Regions from separate parts of the Mycobacterium sp. DL genome, predicted to be linked through region 2. Evidence: riboswitches for the same ligand, from Rfam matches in the RefSeq annotation. Region 2 holds a riboswitch; the other holds the start of a gene.
What was found. A riboswitch is a leader RNA that binds a small molecule or an ion and turns the genes downstream of it on or off. The one in region 2 is predicted to bind thiamine pyrophosphate.
Positions count from the first base shown of each region.

Region 1: it holds a riboswitch for thiamine pyrophosphate, as region 2 does, so the genes downstream of both, ABDC78_RS28730 (ECF transporter S component) here and thiO (glycine oxidase ThiO) in region 2, are expected to answer to the same signal.

Region 1 is NZ_CP155796.1:6,022,634-6,031,819, reverse strand. It holds gene ABDC78_RS28740 (energy-coupling factor transporter transmembrane component T) at 1-269, opposite strand, end outside; gene ABDC78_RS28735 (ATP-binding cassette domain-containing protein) at 266-1,729, opposite strand; gene ABDC78_RS28730 (ECF transporter S component) at 1,726-2,337, opposite strand; TPP riboswitch at 2,459-2,569, opposite strand; gene ABDC78_RS28725 (hypothetical protein) at 2,603-3,175, opposite strand; gene ABDC78_RS28720 (SDR family NAD(P)-dependent oxidoreductase) at 3,199-3,888, shown strand; gene ABDC78_RS28715 (nitroreductase family deazaflavin-dependent oxidoreductase) at 3,897-4,319, opposite strand; gene ABDC78_RS28710 (GlxA family transcriptional regulator) at 4,474-5,508, shown strand; gene ABDC78_RS28705 (DJ-1/PfpI family protein) at 5,458-6,459, opposite strand; gene ABDC78_RS28700 (DUF1097 domain-containing protein) at 6,701-7,225, shown strand; gene nthB (nitrile hydratase subunit beta) at 7,222-7,959, shown strand; gene nthA (nitrile hydratase subunit alpha) at 7,956-8,576, shown strand; gene ABDC78_RS28685 (nitrile hydratase accessory protein) at 8,573-8,881, shown strand; gene ABDC78_RS28680 (energy-coupling factor ABC transporter permease) at 8,906-9,186, shown strand, end outside.
Region 2 is NZ_CP155796.1:624,805-633,990, reverse strand. It holds gene ABDC78_RS03020 (alpha/beta fold hydrolase) at 1-788, opposite strand, end outside; gene ABDC78_RS03015 (ABC transporter permease) at 807-1,544, opposite strand; gene ABDC78_RS03010 (ATP-binding cassette domain-containing protein) at 1,541-2,446, opposite strand; gene ABDC78_RS03005 (SGNH/GDSL hydrolase family protein) at 2,443-3,219, opposite strand; gene ABDC78_RS03000 (thiazole synthase) at 3,242-4,000, opposite strand; gene thiS (sulfur carrier protein ThiS) at 4,002-4,199, opposite strand; gene thiO (glycine oxidase ThiO) at 4,196-5,227, opposite strand; TPP riboswitch at 5,217-5,326, opposite strand; gene thiE (thiamine phosphate synthase) at 5,364-6,038, shown strand; gene ABDC78_RS02980 (NUDIX hydrolase) at 6,022-6,513, opposite strand; gene glnX (protein kinase G-activating protein GlnX) at 6,669-7,988, shown strand; gene ABDC78_RS02970 (glutamate ABC transporter substrate-binding protein) at 7,998-8,960, shown strand; gene ABDC78_RS02965 (serine/threonine-protein kinase PknG) at 8,960-9,186, shown strand, end outside.

The DNA.
Region 1 (9,186 bases), 830 kb from region 2:
ACGGTACCGCGCACCTCGCCGTACAGCAGATTGGTCAGGGCCGTCAGCGCCGCCGCGACGGTGATCAGCGCGCCGCGAATCAGGAAGGCACGCAGACGAACTCCGAGCGCAATGAACAGCGGGATCTCCAACAGCAGCGCGGTGAGCGCGGAGACCCAATCGACGCTGAGCACCAGCGTCAGGGCGATGACTGCTGCGGTCGCCAGTTTGGCCACCGGGTTGATGCTGGGTCGAGCAGCATGGGGCGGGGCGGCGACGGCCGATGTCATCGAAGTTCGATCCGGTCGTCGGCCAGCAGTTCGACGAACTCGGCATCGTGGGTGACCGCGACCACGGCAGTGCCCTCGTCGGCGATCTCGGCCAGCAGGTTCAGGAGTTCGGACCAGGTACGGCGATCCTGCCCGAAGGTCGGTTCGTCGAGGACGATCAGGCCTGGTCGGGTCATCAGGACGGTCGCGACGGACAGTCGCCTCTTCTCGCCGCCGGAGAGCGTGTAGGGGCTTCTGTCTGCGAGGTGCGTCAGGCGCAGCCTGTCGAGCAGAGCGTCTCCGAGCGAGCTGATCTCGGCCTTGTCGCGTTGCAGCGCTTTCGGTCCGAGGGAGATCTCCTCGCGAACGGTGGCAGCCAGGAACTGATGCTCCGGATCCTGGAAGACGCTCGCGATGCGGGTGAGGAGTTCCTTGGACCGCCATCGAACGGGCTGACGATTCTTCGGCGACGGTGCGAAGTCCGGCTGTGCCTCGAGGGTGCCGCCTCGGGGTGGCAGCAGACCTCCCAGTGTGAGGGCCAACGTGGACTTTCCGGCACCATTGGGTCCGGTGACCGCCGTGACTCGCCCCCGGGCGATCGCGAAGTCGAGTCCGCCTCGCACCTGCGGCCCAGAGCGGTAACCCACCGACAAATCGGTTGCCGTCAACAACGGTTCCGACGCGGGCGCTGCGGTGCGGACGATGCGGGGGACGGGCGCGTCGGGCACCCAGATTCCGGACCGCACGAGATGGTCACGTTCCCGTCGAATCGTGTCCTCCGGCGCGCCGTCGGCGATGATGTCGCCATCGGGGCCGAGAACGATGACGCGGTCGATGACGGGAAGCCAGACCTTGGTGCGGTGTTCGACGACGACGACGGTGGTACCGGCGAGGTCAGCGGCGGCGGCCACGGCATTGCGGACCTCGATGACGCCGGTCGGGTCGAGGTTGGCGGTCGGCTCGTCGAGCAGAAGCAGACCGGGATTCATCGCGAGTACACCCGCCAGGGCCAGGCGTTGCTTCTGCCCGCCGGAAAGGTGGGCGGTGTCCTGCGGCAGCGGAAGCTCCAGGCCCACCGAGTGCAGCGCCTGGCGAACACGCGGCCAGATGTCCTCAAGTGGCACGCCGAAGTTCTCCATTCCGAACGCCACGTCGTCACCGACGCGGGACAGGATCACCTGGGAGTCCGGGTCTTGCAACACCATCCCGATCCGTGCTCGATTCTCGGCTGGACGCACCCCGTCGACGAGCAGGCGTCCGGACTCATGGCCTTCTTCGGAACCGCCGAGCAGCCCGGCCAGGCCCTGCAGCAGGGTCGACTTGCCCGACCCCGACGCCCCCAGCAGCAACACCCGTTCGCCGGGGTCGATGCGAAGGTCCAGATCGCTTACCGCCCAACGGTTCTGCCCGGCGTGCTGCCAGCCCCACCGGTGAGCCGTCACCGCAACCCCGTCGGTGGACGGAACCGATCTCGGGCTCATCGTGCGGCAGGACTCGCTACTCTGCCGGAGTCGAATCGACTGAGAGCGCCGGTCTTCGCCAGCCCGCGGACCACGAACCACGACAGCACGCCGGCGATGAGCGCACCGGAGACCACTGCCGACACCGTGAAGATGACGGCGAAAGCCGTTGTCGATCCGGGGTAGTAGATGATCAGCTCGTTGATGGCCAGCGCCACTCCGGCGACCGCGCCCGACAGGACGGCCACCGGCAGGTTCCAGCGTCGGTAGAGGAACACCGCAAAAACCAGTTCGGCGCCCAGGCCCTGAACCAGTCCCGATTCGATGGTCATGACACCCCACTGGTTGCCGACCAGCGCCGACACCGTGGCCGCCACCAGTTCGCCGTACAGGGCGGCGCCGGGCTTGCGGATGACCAGTGCGGTCAGCACGCCGGCGAACAGCCATCCACCGCCGACAAGTCCCTGCAGGCCGGGTAGTAGGGCGATCAACGGGGCGGAGAGGGGATTGGATGCGATGTTCCAGAAGACGAAGACGAGGCCGGCGGCCACCGCCAGCACGCTGGCGACCACGATGTCGACGACGCGCCAGCGCGTTGCGGGCCTGTGATCGGTGTTCTGCTCGTCCATGGGGACTCCTTGTGCATGGGGACGGCGATGCGCTGACAGCGCGGTCGGCGCGAAAGCTGGTGTTTTGAAGTGAATTTCGAGCAGCAACGAGCGCGGGCTCAGCTGGGTGGTACGTGAGGGGCACGTGTCACGTTCATCTCCCTACGCCGGCATTACCCGGTCAGGTTCGACGGTCGACAGCCGGTCAGCTGTCCTCTCAGCGCACTCGGTGTGCGCTCCCGTGTGGTTCTACGGCTCCCAAGCTAGCGCAGGCAGGTTTGTGGCGCTAGGCCGGGCGGGACTCATTCCGCGTCAACGTCCAGGACTGGCCGTCGGCGTCCTCGGTTGCCACGTAGTCGGCGGCGATGCGGGGAGCATCGCGAATGAGGAATGTTTCTTCCTGGGCCGCCCAGCGATCCCAATGCGGCCGATAGGTGTCACCGTCACGGTCCAGGGCCCGCTGCTTGCGGACATCGTCAGGAGTCTCGACCCAGATCCCGAGTTCCGCCAGTGGGCGGTGGGACGCGGCCAACGCCCCCACCCCTTCCACGATCAACCGCCGGTGAGGGTCGACGGTGTGCCATCCGTCGGGGGCGCCGGTGTCCCAGTTCCAGCGTCGCCAGCGTCCCGGAAGACCGGCGGCGCGCGGCGCCAGAAGTTCGGTACGAAGGTGCTCGATCGCCCAGTCCAACCCGTCCCAGCCGGGGTAGATGTCGTCGAGGCGCACCACGGAACTGGTGGGCCACACACGGTGAAGGTGTTCTGCCAGTGTCGATTTGCCGGAACCGGACCGGCCGTCGATGAGCACGGTGGACACGCCGGCGGACGCCACCTGGCGGGCTATTTCTTCGAGCCTCACATCCGGAAGCGTACGTTCGAGGCATGGCAGACCGAGTCCTCGACGGCGCATCGATCGTCGTGGTGGGGGCCAGCGGCGGCATCGGCCGCCGGATCGCGACACAACTCGCCGAACAGGGCGCCCGACTGACGCTGGTCGGCCGTGACATGAGCGCCCTTCGATCACTCGACATCGACGCGACCCTGCTGTCCGCGGATCTGCGCGACGCGGAGGCAGGCAGGTCGATCGTCGAGGCAGCCCTGGGCGCCGACGACCGGATCGACGGTGTGGTCAACGCAGCCGGAGTCGTCGCGTTCGGGTCCCTCGCCGACACCGACGACGCGGTGATCGAAGACTTGTTCCTCACCAATGTGCTGGGACCGCTGTGGCTGATGAGGGCTGCGCTCCCGGCGCTCACCGCGTCCCGTGGTTTCATCGCCAACATCAGCGCCGTGGTCGCCGAGCAGCCTCTTGCCGGCATGGCCGCTTATGCCGCGTCCAAGGCGGCCTTGACCGCCGCAGACCGCGCGCTGAGTCGTGAGCTGCGTGCCGCCGGTGTCACCGTGATCGACGCACGCCCGCCGCACACCGAGACCGGCCTCGCGGACCGCCCGATCGCCGGTACCGCGCCCAAACTCCGGGAAGGCCTGCAACCCGACGCCGTCGCAGAGCGCATCATCGCCGCCATCCGTGCCGGCGAGCGTGAGGTTCCCGCTGAGGCGTTCGGCGACTGACGTCCCGACTACTCCAGGACGAACACCGGGATCAGGCGATCGGTCTTGGTCTGATACTCGGCGTACGGCGGGTACGCCTGCACCGCGAGATCCCACCAGTGCGCGCGCTCCTCGCCGTCCACCTCGCGTGCGGTCAGTTCGACGATCGTCTCGCCGTCCTGCGCCGTCACCTGCGGGTGCGCCTTGACGTTGTGGTACCAGGAGGGGTGCTGCGGGTCGCCGCCCTTGGACGCGACCATCGCGTACTTGCCGTTCTCCTCCACGCGCATCAGCGGCACGTAGCGCTTCTTGCCGGACTTGGCGCCGGTGGTCGTGAACAGGACAACTGGACGGTCCATGATCTCGACGCCGTCGGTGGTTCCCTGTTCGAGAATGCGCGCGGTCTGTTCGCGGACCCAGTCCGTGGGGCTCAGTTCAGCTGGTTCAGTCACGGAGCGCGTAACACCGATGAGCGTCGACTTATTCCCGTGGCGACCACTTGTGCTGCAGATGTGACCGACTTCGACGATGGTTGGACTGTCCCCAGGTGCGCGAACGTGCCGTCTGACGGGCGCGCGGGGGCGATGGAAGGGCAGTTCAGGACACATGGCCGGCGATTCAGGACATGCGCAGAACGCCAGAACAGTGGTGTTCGCGTTATACGACAAGGTGACCCTGCAGGACGTCGCGGCACCGCTGGAGATCTTCGCCCGCGCGAACGACTTCGGGGCCGCCTACCGGGTGCTGCTGGCCTCCCCGACGGGAGCGGCGGTCGGCACAACGGCGTTCGCCTCGCTGAGCGTGGACGTCTCGCTGGCCGAGGTCCCCGACTCGATCGACACCCTGCTGGTGCCGGGCGGCGTCCCGGCCGAGTTCACCTTCACCCCCGGCCTGCACGACATCCCTGAAGAGCCGACACCCGATGCGGTCCCCGATGCGCTGGAGATGGTGCGCGTCCTCGCGCCGCGGGCGCGCCGGGTGGCCTCGGTGTGCACCGGCGCATTCGTTCTCGCCGCCCACGGACTGCTGGACGGCCGCCGGGCGACCACCCACTGGGCGCACTGCCAGGAACTTGCTCGCAACTATCCGAAGGTGAAGGTGGACCCGGACTCGCTGTTCGTCCAGGACGGCCGCTACATCACCGGCGCCGGCATCACCGCCGGCATCGACCTCGCGCTCGCCCTTGTGGAGAGCGACTACGGCCCGGCGGTGGCGCGCCGCGTCGCGCGGTGGATGGTCGTGTTCCTGCAGCGACCCGGTGGGCAGGCGCAGTTCAGTGTGTGGGCCGAATCGGCGTTCCCGGTCGTGGGTGGGCTGCGTGAGGTCGTGGATTCCGTCATCGCCGATCCCGGCGCCGACCACTCCATCGCCTCGTTGGCCACCCGCGCCGCGCTCAGCGAGCGGCATCTGGTGCGGATGTTCCGTGATCAGGTCGGGATGACACCGGCCAGATTCGTCGAGCAGGCCCGACTGGAAGCGGCCAAGGTCCTCCTCGCGACAGGAGACCACAGCCAGGACACCGTCGCCCGCCGCGCCGGGTTCGGAACCCCGGACACCATGCGACGCACATTCCGGCGCAACCTCGGTGTGTCACCCGGCGTGTACCGAAACCGCTTCCGCACCACGGGTATCCACCAGTAGACCGGTCGGCCGCAGCGGCAGCATGCGGTGCGCGGCGAGATGGTCACGGACTCGCGCGCCGTACCGCAGACCGCTGCGTCGGGCTGCCGCGTGAAACGACTCACCCGCGAGGACCAGGCCGACCGCGTTCTCGAGCCGAACGTCGTAGACGTACTGTCGCAGCGTCACGCCGGTCTGGGCTTTGAACAGTCGGGCGAGGTGTCGCGGACTCAGCCCGAGTTGGGCTGCCACGGCATCCAACTCGTAGTGCCCCGCGGGGTCGGCATTGACTGTTGCCATCAACCGTTCCAACCCAGGATGTTTGGGCCTAGGTGTCCGCGCGGCGACGGAGATCTGCGGATGGCCCTCCAGTCGCCTGCTGAGTACCACCATCTCCTTGGAGATCTGCTGTGCCATGTCCGGGCCGTGATCGTCGGCGACCAGAGCCAATGCCAGATCGATGCCGGCGGCGACACCGGCGGAGGTCCAGATCTCGCCGTCGCGGGTGTAGACCGATTCGCGCTCGATGATCGTCGACGGATGACGCGCGGCGAACGTGTCGAGGTGCCGCCAATGTGTGGTGGCGCGGCGACCGTCGAGCAGTCCCGCCGCACCGAGGGCGAACGAACCGGCGCAGATCGACGCGACGCGCCGTGCACCCCGAGCGTGCGTGCGGATCAGTTGTTGCAGCGGGCGCGGAACACCCTCGGCGACAAGGCCGTCCCCGCCGGGAACCAGGAGCGTGTCCACCCCCGACGCCAGCCGCGACGCCGGGGCCGCGTCGAAGGACAACCCCGATGAGCACCGAATCGTCCGGGATTCTCCACACGAGTAGAGCGCTACGGAGTAGGCGCAGCCCATCGTCCGGGCCACGTCGAAGACTTCCAGCGGGCCGGTGACGTCCAGCGTGCGCACGCCGTCGAACACCAGCACCGCGATCGTGCGATTCTGGTGTTCGACGTGGTGACACATGGCGCAAGCGTGGCCGAACGGACGGTCGGACGCAGGCCGATGTCCGGATTTTCGCCCCACGTGTCCGTGTTGGTCTGCCCGCCCGGGCGATGTCCTGTTCTGCCCGAGAGATGTCCATGCCGGCAGTCAGCGGTCAAGCCCCGGTAACCGATCGGAAACACGCCGGCCCCAACGTTGTTCACGGGTTCGACTCTCGATCTCGACGACACCTCTCGATCTCGACGACACAAGGTGGAACTGTATGGATTCTCGATCTGCGCTGACACTGAGCATCGGTGTGCTCGGTGGCGTGGCGGTGGCGTTCACCGCCACAGTGATCACCGTTCCGATATGGGTGGTGTTCCTGGCATGGGCCTCGTTCTTCTTCGTCGGTGGCGGACCCGCCGGCTGGCTGCGGTCGGTGGCGTCGAATCTGGTGGGTGTGGCGATTGCCTGCGGCAGCCTGTACGCCGCTCATCTGCTCGGTGGCGGACTCGCCCTGACGGCCGTCGCCGTCGGTGTCGGCAGTGCGCTGATGGTGCAGGCATCCTGGGTCGGATTCCTGTCCACCACTCCCGCTGTGGTGGTCGGCTTCGCCTCGACGGTATCGACCGTGGCCGGGACGGGACAACTGGTCACTGCGACGAGCATCTCCCATCCCGGTCTCGTGGCGGCGTGTGCCTGCGTCCTGGGCGCGACGTTCGGGATCCTCTCGGAGTACCTCGCGAACGTGATGACACGAACGGCTCCAGTCAGCCGTCCTGACACGGAAGGTGCCACGGCATGAAACTTCAGCACTATCTCGGCGGCCTCGAAGGCCTGCCCCAGCCCCTGAACCTCGAGAAGCGGGTGTTCGTCGAGGAATGGGAGAAGCGGATCTTCGGCATCCACGTCGCGATGATGGGCTTGAGCAACCATCTCGGCTCTGCACTGCCGGAGTACCCGATCGCCCAGGTGCCGACCGAGTTCCACGACGAATGGACGTGGGCGGACCTGCGGACCGGTGCCGAGGGGATGAACCCCTTCGACTATTTCAAGTTCCGCTACTACGAGAAGTGGCTCGGTGGCATCACCCAGTTCTTCATCGACAAGGGCTACGTGTCGGAGGAGGAGATCGGCGCCCTGCTCGGTGGCACCTCGCCGGAAACCGGTGAGACGGGTGCACCGGCGATCGATGCTCAGGTGATCGACTACCTGCGCCGCGGTGACAGCCCCAGGCGCGACGTCGCGCACCCGCAGTTCGCCATCGGCCAGAAGGTGCGAATCACCAACGTCCCGGCCGGAGCCCATACCCGGCTACCCGGCGCGCTGCGCGACCGGATCGGCACCGTGACCCGCATCTTCGAAGGCGACTACGGCTACTTCGTCCACACCGGTGACGGCATCGGGGACCCGATGCCGATCTACATCGTCGAATTCACCCCCGATGAGCTCTGGGGTGTGCGCGCAGAACCGGGTGCGAACACGTTTTATGCCGAGCTGTTCGAGGCCTATCTCCAACCCGTCCAGGAGGACCAGTGAGTGATCAGTTCGCCTACCCATCCGACCGTGAACAGTCGAGCGCCGAAAAGGTTGCGGCACTGGAGCATCTGCTGATCGAGAAGGGGGTCATCACCAGCCAGACCGTCGACAAGGTGCTGTCCTACTTCGAGTCCGAGATGACACCGTTGAACGGTAAGAAGATCGTCGTCAAGGCGTGGAAGGAACCCGATTTTGCTGCCCGCGTGGTGGTCGACACCCCGGCGGCGATCGCCGAGCTGGAACTGCCCGAGGGGATGGCCGGTGCCGAGGGTGAACACCTGCAGGCCGTCGCCAATGTGCCAGGCGTGCACAACCTGATCATCTGCACCCTGTGCTCGTGCTTCCCGTGGCCGGTTCTGGGTCTGCCGCCCTACTGGTACAAGGACCCGGTGTTCCGATCCCGGGCGGCGCGCGAACCCCGAACCGTACTGGCCGAGGTCGGCGTCGAACTCGCCGAGGAGACCGAGATCAAGGTCTGGGATTCCAGCGGGCACTCACGGTGGTTCGTCATCCCCGAACGGCCCTCCGGGACTGATGATTTCACCGATGAGCAGCTGATGGACCTGGTCACCACCGAATCGATGATCGGTGTCGCGTTGGCGGGGCAGCCGGCATGACACTCCACGAAACCTGCACCACCGACCAGGCCGCCCCGTCGTTCGACCACGACTGGCAGCGCCGGGCTTTTGGTCTGGCTCTGGCACTCTCGGAGTTCGGTCACTATCCGTGGAGCGAGTTCCAGCAGAGCCTGATCGACACGATCGGGGGCTGGGAAGCATCGCCGCAGTCCGCCCGTGGCGAATGGGAGTACTACGACCACTGGGTCACCGCGCTCGAAGACGTGGTCCAGCACAGAGAAATTCTCACCGCACCGCTGCACGTCGACGACGGCGACCACGCTGTGACCGACGACCACCACTGACCGACCAACAGACAAGGAACTGCGATGCACATTGAGCCGGGGATCGTCGAAGGTTCGAAGATCGTCCTGAGTTACCTGACCGCCGCAGGTGTCGGCGCCTACGCGCTGAACTCGGCGTGGAAGCACATCAAGGAGCGCGGTTCGGCGTCGCTGGTTTTCGGGACGGTGGCGACGACGGTGATGGTGTTCGTGTTCTTCCAGGTGTTCCCGCATTTCCCGGTGGGAGTCTCCGAAGTCCACCTGATCCTGGGGTCCACCCTGTTCCTGTTGTTCGGGGCGGCGCCGGCGGCGTTCGGGCTGGCCGC
Region 2 (9,186 bases):
TGGGTGTCTACCTGCTCGGCGTAGGCCGCCATCATCGCGCCGTCCTGTGCGCCCTGCAGGTGCAGGATGGGAGCCCGGGGCAGTTCGAAACGCCACTTGTGCAGCTCGGCGTAGCGCGGCGCGGGACGCCCGGGGCGGGCCAGCGCACGGTAGTAGCCGACAGCCGCCCGGCGATGGGCAGGGCTCGGCAGCGCGGCCAGCGCCTCGTTCAACGCGGCCTCGGTCGAGTAGCCGGCCGGTCCCCAGTCGCGCCACAGCCTCGGGATGATCCGGGGCAGCAGTCGCTCGGGCATGCCGGGGAGCTGGAAGAACATGATGTACCAGCTGTTGCGTAGCTGCCGCGGCATCATCGGCAACTGACGACCGATGGGGCCACGGGTCCGTCGCAGCGCGCCGACCGGAGGCACCGCCATCGAGATGTGCACGGCGAACGGTGACTCCGGATAGGCGGCGATGCCGTTGGCGGTGAACGCTCCCCAGTCGTGGCCGATCAGCACCGCGTCCGGCGGCGAACCGAGTTCTCGGTACACCGCCAGCGCGTCGTACATCAGCGCGCCGATGTGGTAGTCGCCGTCCGCGGCCGGACCTGTGGGCGCATATCCGCGCGAGAACGGAGCGACCACCCGCATGCCCCGCGCGGCCAGCATCGGGGCCAGCTTCGCCCAGCCCCACGCACTGTCGGGAAATCCGTGCAGGCACAGCACGAGCCGGCCGTCCGGGGGACCCCACGCCAGCGCCGTGACGTCCAGGTGCGGCAGTTTGAGCACAAGCGTCTGCGGTTCGGTCACTGCGGTCACAACCCTTCGTCAGGCATCCCGGCGGTTCACCACGACAACAGCCGCGACGAACACCGCAGCCACCACAGCAGCAAAATAGCCGAGCGACCCCGGCACGCCCCACGGCGGCACGTAGGTCGGGAACAACCACTGCACGTCGAGGAACCGGAAGGCGTTGGCGAACGGCAGGTACGGGCCGATCTGCGGACCTCGGCCCGGAAGGTTCGCCAGCAGCGGTTCGACCAGCAGCGGCCACAGCAGCAGCACGCTGACCGCCCCGGCGGTGTGGCGCAGCAGCGCCGCGACGCCGACGCCGAGTACAGCCGCCAGCGCTGCGTAGAGTCCGATCGCGGCGGTGGTGCCGACGGCGTCCGGGTCCAGGCCGACGCGCGCCACCACAAGCGATCCGAGGACCATGACCGTTGCGGTGACGGCGGAGAACACCGCCGCGACAACAGCTTTGGCGATGAGCAACAGGGTCCTGTTCGGGCTGGCCATGAACGAGGTGCGGATCATCCCGGTGCGGTACTCCCCCGTCACCGTCATCGCCGCGACGACCATCAGCACCGGCACCCCGAACACCGCGACGCCGAGCGCCGCGTCCGGTGCGGTCAGCGATTGGTAGTCGTATGCCGTGGCGGCCTGCAGTGCGGCGATACCGAAGCTCAGCAGCGCCGCGGCCGCCGCCGACCACAGCGGGGACCGCACCGTCGTCAGCTTGATCCGCTCGGCGTTCACCACGGCGGCCACGGTGGTCAGCGACGTCATCGGTGTCCGCCCCGGAACTCGGTGGCGTCGTCGGTCGACGACAGGTATGCCTGCTCGAGGGAGACCTGCACGGCGCTGAGTTCGTGCAGCACGATCGCGTGCTGCGCTGCAAGTTCGCCGACCGTGTCGGTGGTGGCCTCACGCACCGTCAGCGCGTCGGGCCCGTCGTCCACCGTGAGGCCGGCCGCGGTGAGTGCCTCGCGCAGTGCGGGCAACTGCGGGCTGCGCACCCTCACGGTGGCGCCGCCGGAGCGGCCGACGAACTCGCTGACCGTGGTGGAGGCGATCAGCTTTCCCCTGCCGATGACCACCAGTCGGTCGGCGGTGTTCGCCATCTCCGAGAGCAGGTGGCTCGACACCAGTACGGTGCGGCCTTCGCCTGCCAGCGTCCGCATCAGCGTGCGCACCCAGTGGATGCCCTCCGGGTCCAGGCCGTTGACCGGTTCGTCGAACAGCAGCACCGGAGGATCGCCGATCAGCGCCGCCGCGATGCCCAATCGCTGGCTCATGCCCAGCGACAACGTGCCCGCCCGGACCGACGCGACGGTGCTCAGGCCCACCATCTCGAGGACCTCGTCGACGCGACCCGCCGGGATGCGGTTGGTGGCCGCGATCCAGCGCAGGTGCCCGCGGATCGACCGGTTCGGGTGGACCTGCCGGGCGTCGAGCAGCGCGCCCACCTCACGCAGCGGATCGGTCAGCTGCCGGTAGGTCTTGCCGTTGATCGTCGCGGCACCCGAGGTCGGGTGGTCCAGGCCGAGGATCATCCGCATGGTGGTGGTCTTGCCGGCGCCGTTGGGGCCGAGGAACCCGGTCACCATTCCCGGCTCGATCGAGCACGTCAGCCCGTCGACTGCCGTGTTCGACCCGTAAGTTTTTGTCAGCTCGGATAATTCGATCATCTGCCGGCTGCGGCGACGACCAGTTCGGCGACCGCACGCATTCCTTCCGCGTTCGGGTGCAGCGGAGCGGGTCGGCGCGGCACCGGCAGACCGAACCGGGTGGTCCAGGGCTGGGCCGACCACGCGTGGTGGTCGCGACTGGCGTCCGCAGCGCGCACCACCGCACAACCGGTCGCCTCGGCGGCCTCGGCGGTCAGGCGTTGCAGGGTGGCCGCCATCCGCCGACCCAGTGCTACCTCGGCGTCACGCAGCGGAGGCGCCGGAGTACCGGCCGGCGGCAGCAACGTGAGGTAGTCGACGAACAGCACGGCAGCGTCGGGGGCGCGGCGGCGCAGCGTGCGCCCGACCTCGACCAGCGACTCGCCGACCTCGACCAGGGCACGGTCGCGCGCCGCCGGATCGAGGAGCTCACGCAGCTTCGCTCCGAGGAACGGTATCGACCGCGCCGGCCGGGGCAGTCCGGCCGCGAACAGCATCGGCACATATCCGATGTCGTTTCCGCCGATCGTCACCGTCACCAGCGTCTCGCTGCCGTCGAGTGCATCCACCTGGGGTGGGGCGCTGCGCTGCGATTCGTGCAGCACGTGCGCGGTGGTCGCCCCCGAGTAGGTGACGTCGACGAGGTCCAGGCCGAGTGACGCCGCGACGAGGTGCGGATAGTTGGCGCCCGACCGGCCCGCGGGTCGCGGCGATCCGGGCACCCGCGGCTGGATCCCCGGTCCGGCCGCCATCGAACTTCCCAGGGCGACATAGCGCTTCGTACTCGGAGTCATCGGTTCTTCGCGCAAGCGCTCATCACAGGTCTGGACTGCTCGCCTGCGCCCAGAACCGCTTCGGGATCCGGCCCGCCTGCCTGGCCAGGTAACCGCCCTTGACGGCGGCCGCCATCGCCGCGGCCATCACGGCCGGATCGGCGGCCCGGGTCACCGCGGTGGCCAGCAGCACCGCGTCGCAACCCAGCTCCATCGCCAGAGCGGCATCACTGGCGGTGCCGATACCGGCGTCGAGGATCACCGGCACCGACGCCTGCTCGACGATCATCTCGATGTTGTGCGGATTGGCGATGCCCAGTCCGGTGCCGATCGGCGACCCGAGCGGCATGACCGCGGCGCAGCCGGCGGCTTCCAGGCGGCGGGCGAGGATCGGATCGTCATTGGTGTAGGGCAGCACGGTGAATCCGTCGTCGACCAGTTGCTCTGCCGCCCTGACCAATTCGACGCCGTCCGGGAGCAGCGTCCGTTCGTCGGCGATGACCTCGAGCTTGACCCAGTTGGTCTGCAGCGCTTCGCGGGCCAGCTGGGCGGTCATCACCGCTTCCGCCGCCCCACGGCAACCGGCGGTGTTCGGCAGCGGGGTGATGCCGATCCGGGCCAGCAACTCGAGCACGCCGGTGCCGCCCTCTGCGTCGACCCGGCGCATCGCCACGGTGGTCAGCTCGGTCTCCGAGGCGATCAACGCCGCCTCCAGCACCGCGAGGTTGGCCGCGCCGCCGGTGCCCAGGATCAACCGTGATCCGAACTCCCGACCCGCGATACTCAGCTTTCCGGTTGACACTTCAGCCACCCTGCACCGCCGTCACCACTTCCACCTTTGCACCGTCAGCGAGCACGGTATGCCACTGTGACCGCGGGATCACCGACCAATTGACGGCAACGGCGATGCCCTTCTCCGGAATTCCGAGCCGGTCCAGTAGCCCCGCCACCGTCATGTGTTCGTCGACCTCCACCGCTTCGTCGTTCACCGTCAGCTTCATCGGGCCGATGCCCCTGCCATGTATGCGGTCTCGGGCAGCGGCTCGCCGCGGAGCTCGGCGGCGATCGCCTCGGCGGTCCACGGGGCCAGCAGGAAACCCGACCGTCCGTGGCCCGCTGCCACCAGGGTCCGCGCGTCGAGCCTGCCCACGAGGGGCAGGTTGTCGGTGGTCATCGGCCGCAGGCCGGCCGAACACTCGGCGAACTCGTACTCGCCCAGGCCGGGCAGCACCGCGCACGCGTCGTCGAGCAGTTCGCGCACCCCCGTCACCGCCGGTGCGGTGTCCCTGCCGTGCTCGTACTGCGTCGCGCCGACCACGACACCATCCTCCCTGGGGACCATGTACACCTGCCGTCCGTGCACCCGTGCCCGGATCACCCGCTGCGGCAACGGCATACACCCGCGGCGCCAGCGCAGTCGAAGCACCTCACCCTTCACCGGACGGATCGGCAGGCCCGGCCACAGGGAGGGCGCATCGATACCGTTGGCGATCACGGTGACGTCAGCGGAGTGGGTCTCGGTCAGGTCGCCGACCGCGGGCGCCCACTGCACTCCGAGCCGCTCACAGTGCGCGGCGAGCGCCTCGACCACAGCCCGGTTGTCCACCGCCAGCTCGGTCTCGGCGACGAAACCATGCCGAATCCCCTGGGCAAGAAGGGGTTCCACGTCGCGAGCGGCGTTGGTCAGCGTCACAGGATGCCCCTGAGCCGACAGCCACTCCCCGACGGTCTTCAGATCTGCGGCGTCGGCCCGGTCCACGGCGACGACGAGCGACTCGCGCGCGGTCACCACCTCGGGTGGCAGTCCGTCGAGGAAACCCTGCTTCCACAGCTCGAGTGACGCCAGCCCGAGCCGCAGCAGGCGCTCCTCGCCGGGCCATCCCTCGCTGTGGGGCGCCAGCATCCCGCCGGCGACCCACGACGCGCCGGGTTCGGCGCGGTGCACCCGGACGGCCCAGCCGTCCGCAGCGGCGCGACGCGCCACCGAAAGCCCGATGACGCCACCGCCGATGACGGCTAACGCTGGCATCGCTGCTCCCTTCGCCGGCATGACCCGGATCAGGTGTGACGGTAAGAGCGGCGCGCTCACTCTCAGTCCCCGTTGCCCGGGACTCCCGTGTGGTCGGCTACCAGCCTACGTCGGCACGGGGTTAGCGTTTCGTGGTGTGAGTGACTCCGCCACGCGGGCCAGGCTGCAGTCGGCCTCCCTGTACCTGTGCACCGACGCCCGCCGCGAGCGTGCCGACCTGGCCGAATTCGTCGACGCCGCGCTGGCGGGCGGCGTCGACATCATCCAGCTCAGGGACAAGGGATCACCCGGCGAGCAGCGGTTCGGCCCGCTGGAGGCACGGCAGGAGATCGAGGCGCTGGCCGTCATCGCCGACGCGGCCCGCCGCCACGGCGCGCTGCTGGCCGTCAACGACCGCGCCGACATCGCCCTGGCGGCCGGCGCCGACGTGCTGCACCTCGGCCAGGACGACCTCCCGCTGTCGGTCGCCCGCACCATCGTCGGGGACACGCTCGTCGGGCGGTCCACCCACGACGCCGACCAGATGACAGCCGCGTCGACAGAGCAGGTCGACTACTTCTGTGTCGGCCCGTGCTGGCCCACACCCACCAAGCCCGGCCGGGCGGCGGCGGGTCTCGACCTGGTCAGGGCAGCAGCTTCGGTCGGCACCGACAAGCCCTGGTTCGCCATCGGCGGAATCGACGCCGCCCGTGTCCCCGAAGTGCTGGCCGCCGGTGCCCGTCGGATCGTCGTGGTCCGCGCGATCACCGCGGCCGGCGATCCGAAGACCGCCGCCGAGCACCTGAAAGAGCTGCTCAGCTCTGGTGGTTGAACGTCAGCGGGATCGAGGCCGTCAGGTCGCGGAGCCGCTGCCAACTCGCGGCGAAGCCGGGGTGCAGCGGGAGATCGGCCACCTCGTCCTCGGCGACCCAGCGCAGTTCCGCGCTCTCCCGATTGGGAATCGTGTCCAGCAGTTCCTCGGCGTCGGCGATGACGGTGGTGTAGGTCCACCCGGTCACCTCGGCGGTGACCACCGTGGTGCGCACGGTCAGCTGGTCGGCGGGCAGTCCGGCCTCCTCGTGGGCCTCCCGCACCGCAGCCTGTTCGGGTGTCTCATGGCTGTCGCGCGCCCCGCCGGGCAGTCCCCAGGTTCCGCCCTGGTGGCTCCATATCGCCCGATGCTGCAGGAGCACCGCGGCCGATCCGTCGGGGCGGGGGGCCCGCAGCAGCAGTCCGGCCGCGCCGTGTCGGCCCCAGTAGGCGGCGCCGTTGGCCGAGACCACCCAACCGTCACCGTCGCCGCGCACGCGTTCAGGATAGGGAACAGATCCCGATATCGGGGAAGTCGCCGCCCGCGAATGCGCACACGTCGCACGGGAAACTCTTAGACTTCTTTCATAGAGTGTGGGTCAATCGGTACGAAGGCCGGGGAGATCGAGACCAAGATGGGGTCCGCGCAGACGTGACTGTGGAGTTGGCGCATCCGTCGACCGAGCCTCTCGCGTCCAGGTCACCCACCACCCCGGCGCATCCGCGTTGGTGGTTCCTGTGGACCACTCCCGGCCGCATCATGACGATCGGTTTTGTGTTGGCAGCGCTGGTGATCGGAAGCGCGTTCGCGACGTCGACGACGATCAACGACCGCCAGCAGGCGCTGACCACCGTCCTCAACCACACCGAGCCGCTGTCCTTCGCCGCCGGTCAGCTCTACACCACGCTGTCGGTCGCCGACGCCGCCGCGGCCACCGCGTTCATCGCCGGCGTCGAACCCCGGGCGGTGCGACAGCGCTACGAGCAGGCGATCACCGATGCGTCGGTCGCGGTGACGCGCGCGTCGAGCGGTCTGACCGACGAGCCGATGGTCCAACTGCTCGGACGCATCAACGCCAGGCTCGCGGTCTACACCGGGCTGGTCGAGACGGCGCGCACCAACAACAGAGCGGGCAACCCCGTCGGTTCGTCCTACCTGTCCGAGGCCTCGTCGATGATGCAGCAGCAGATCCTGCCGGACGCGCAGCGGCTCTACGAGCAGACCTCGGCGCGGGTGGACGCCGAGACCACCGCGTCGACCAGAATCCCCGGGCCGGTGATCCTGGTGGTGCTGGCCACGCTGCTGTTCGGGGCGTTCGCGAACCGCTGGCTGGCCAAGCGCACCCGACGACGGGTCAATGTCGGATTCGTCGCCGGCGGGTTGGCCGTGCTGATCATGTTGATCTGGGTGGGCACCGCGCTGGTGATCTCCACATCGGACAGCCGCAGCGCCAAGAACACCGCGGCGGAGTCCCTCAAGACGGTCACCAACCTGGCGATCACCGCCCAGCAGGCACGGGCCGACGAAACCCTGTCGCTGATCAGGCGCGGCGACGAGGACGTCCGCAAGCAGTCCTACTACCAGCGGATCGACCTGATGCAGGAGCAACTGGTGCGCTACCTCGCGCAGGACGATTCGATCGACAAGTCGGATCTGGCCGACGCGGAGCAACTGCTGGACCGGTGGCGGGCCGCTGATGACCGGATCAGCGCCTACATCGCGGTCGGCAACTACCAGGCCGCCACCCAGGTCGCCCTCGGGGTCGGCGAGGACGACGCCACGCCCGCCTTCGACAAACTCGACGAGGCGTTGACCAAGGGCATCGAACAGAGCCGCAACCAGTTGCGCAGCGACATCGCCAACGCCCGTCGGGTGCTCTCGGGCGCGACCGTCGGCGCCGCGGCGCTCAGTGTCGCGGCGGCGATCGCCGTGGCGTTGGGCATCTGGCCGAGACTGAGCGAATATCGGTAGGCGAGGCACATGAACAGGACCCTGGGGACTCTCGCGGCGGCGATGCTGCTGCTGAGCGGGTGCGCGCAGGCGGCACCGATGGTTCCGACGCCGAGTGTCACGCTGGCGCCGCCGACACCGGCCGGGATGGAGGAACTGCCGCCCGAACCGGCGCGGGCACCGACCGTGGCCGACGACGACTGCGACCCGAGGGTCAGCCTGCGCCCGTTCGACACCGACGCCGAGGCCGACGAAGCCGTCCGCAACATCAAGGAGCGCGGCCGGCTGATCGTCGGCCTGGACATCGGAAGCAACCTGTTCAGCTTCCGCGACCCGATCACCGGTGAGATCACCGGTTTCGACGTCGACATCGCCGGCGAGATCGCCCGCGACATCTTCGGGACCCCGTCACAGGTGGAGTACCGGATCCTGTCGTCGGCCGATCGGATCGAGGCGCTGCAGAACAACGAGGTCGACGTCGTGGTCAAGACGATGACGATCACCTGCGAGCGCAAGGAACTGGTGAACTTCTCCACGGTGTACCTGACCGCCGACCAGCGGATCCTGGCGCCGCGGGACTCGGCGATCCAGACCTCGGCCGACCTGTCGGGCAAGCGGGTCTGCGTCGCCAAGGGCACCACCTCGCTGGAACGGATCCAGCAGATCACCCCGCCGCCGCTGATCGTCGGAGCGGTGACGTGGGCCGACTGCCTGGTCGCATTGCAGCAGCGCCAGGTCGACGCGGTCAGCACCGACGACTCGATCCTCGCCGGGCTGGTGTCCCAGGATCCCTACCTGCACATCGTCGGCCCCTCACTGAACTCGGAGCCGTACGGGATCGGGGTCAACCTGGAGAACACCGGTCTGGTCCGCTACGTCAACGGCACGCTGGAGCGGGTGCGTCGGGACGGCACCTGGAACACGCTGTACCGCAAGTGGTTGACGGTGCTCGGTCCCGCTCCGGCGCCGCCGGCTGCGAGGTACTCGGACTGATGGCCACCTACGACGACGACCCCGACGACCCGGGCACTCAGCCCGCGAGTTTCGCAGACCTGAACGAACTCAGCGACGATTCGGCGTCGACGCTGCGTCCGATGGCCACCCAGGCGGTGTTCCGGCCGAACTTCGACGACGACGATGACGACTCGGTGCAGACCAACGACACCGAACCCCAGGACCAGCCCACGACCCTGACGCGCACGGTGTCACGCACCCGCAG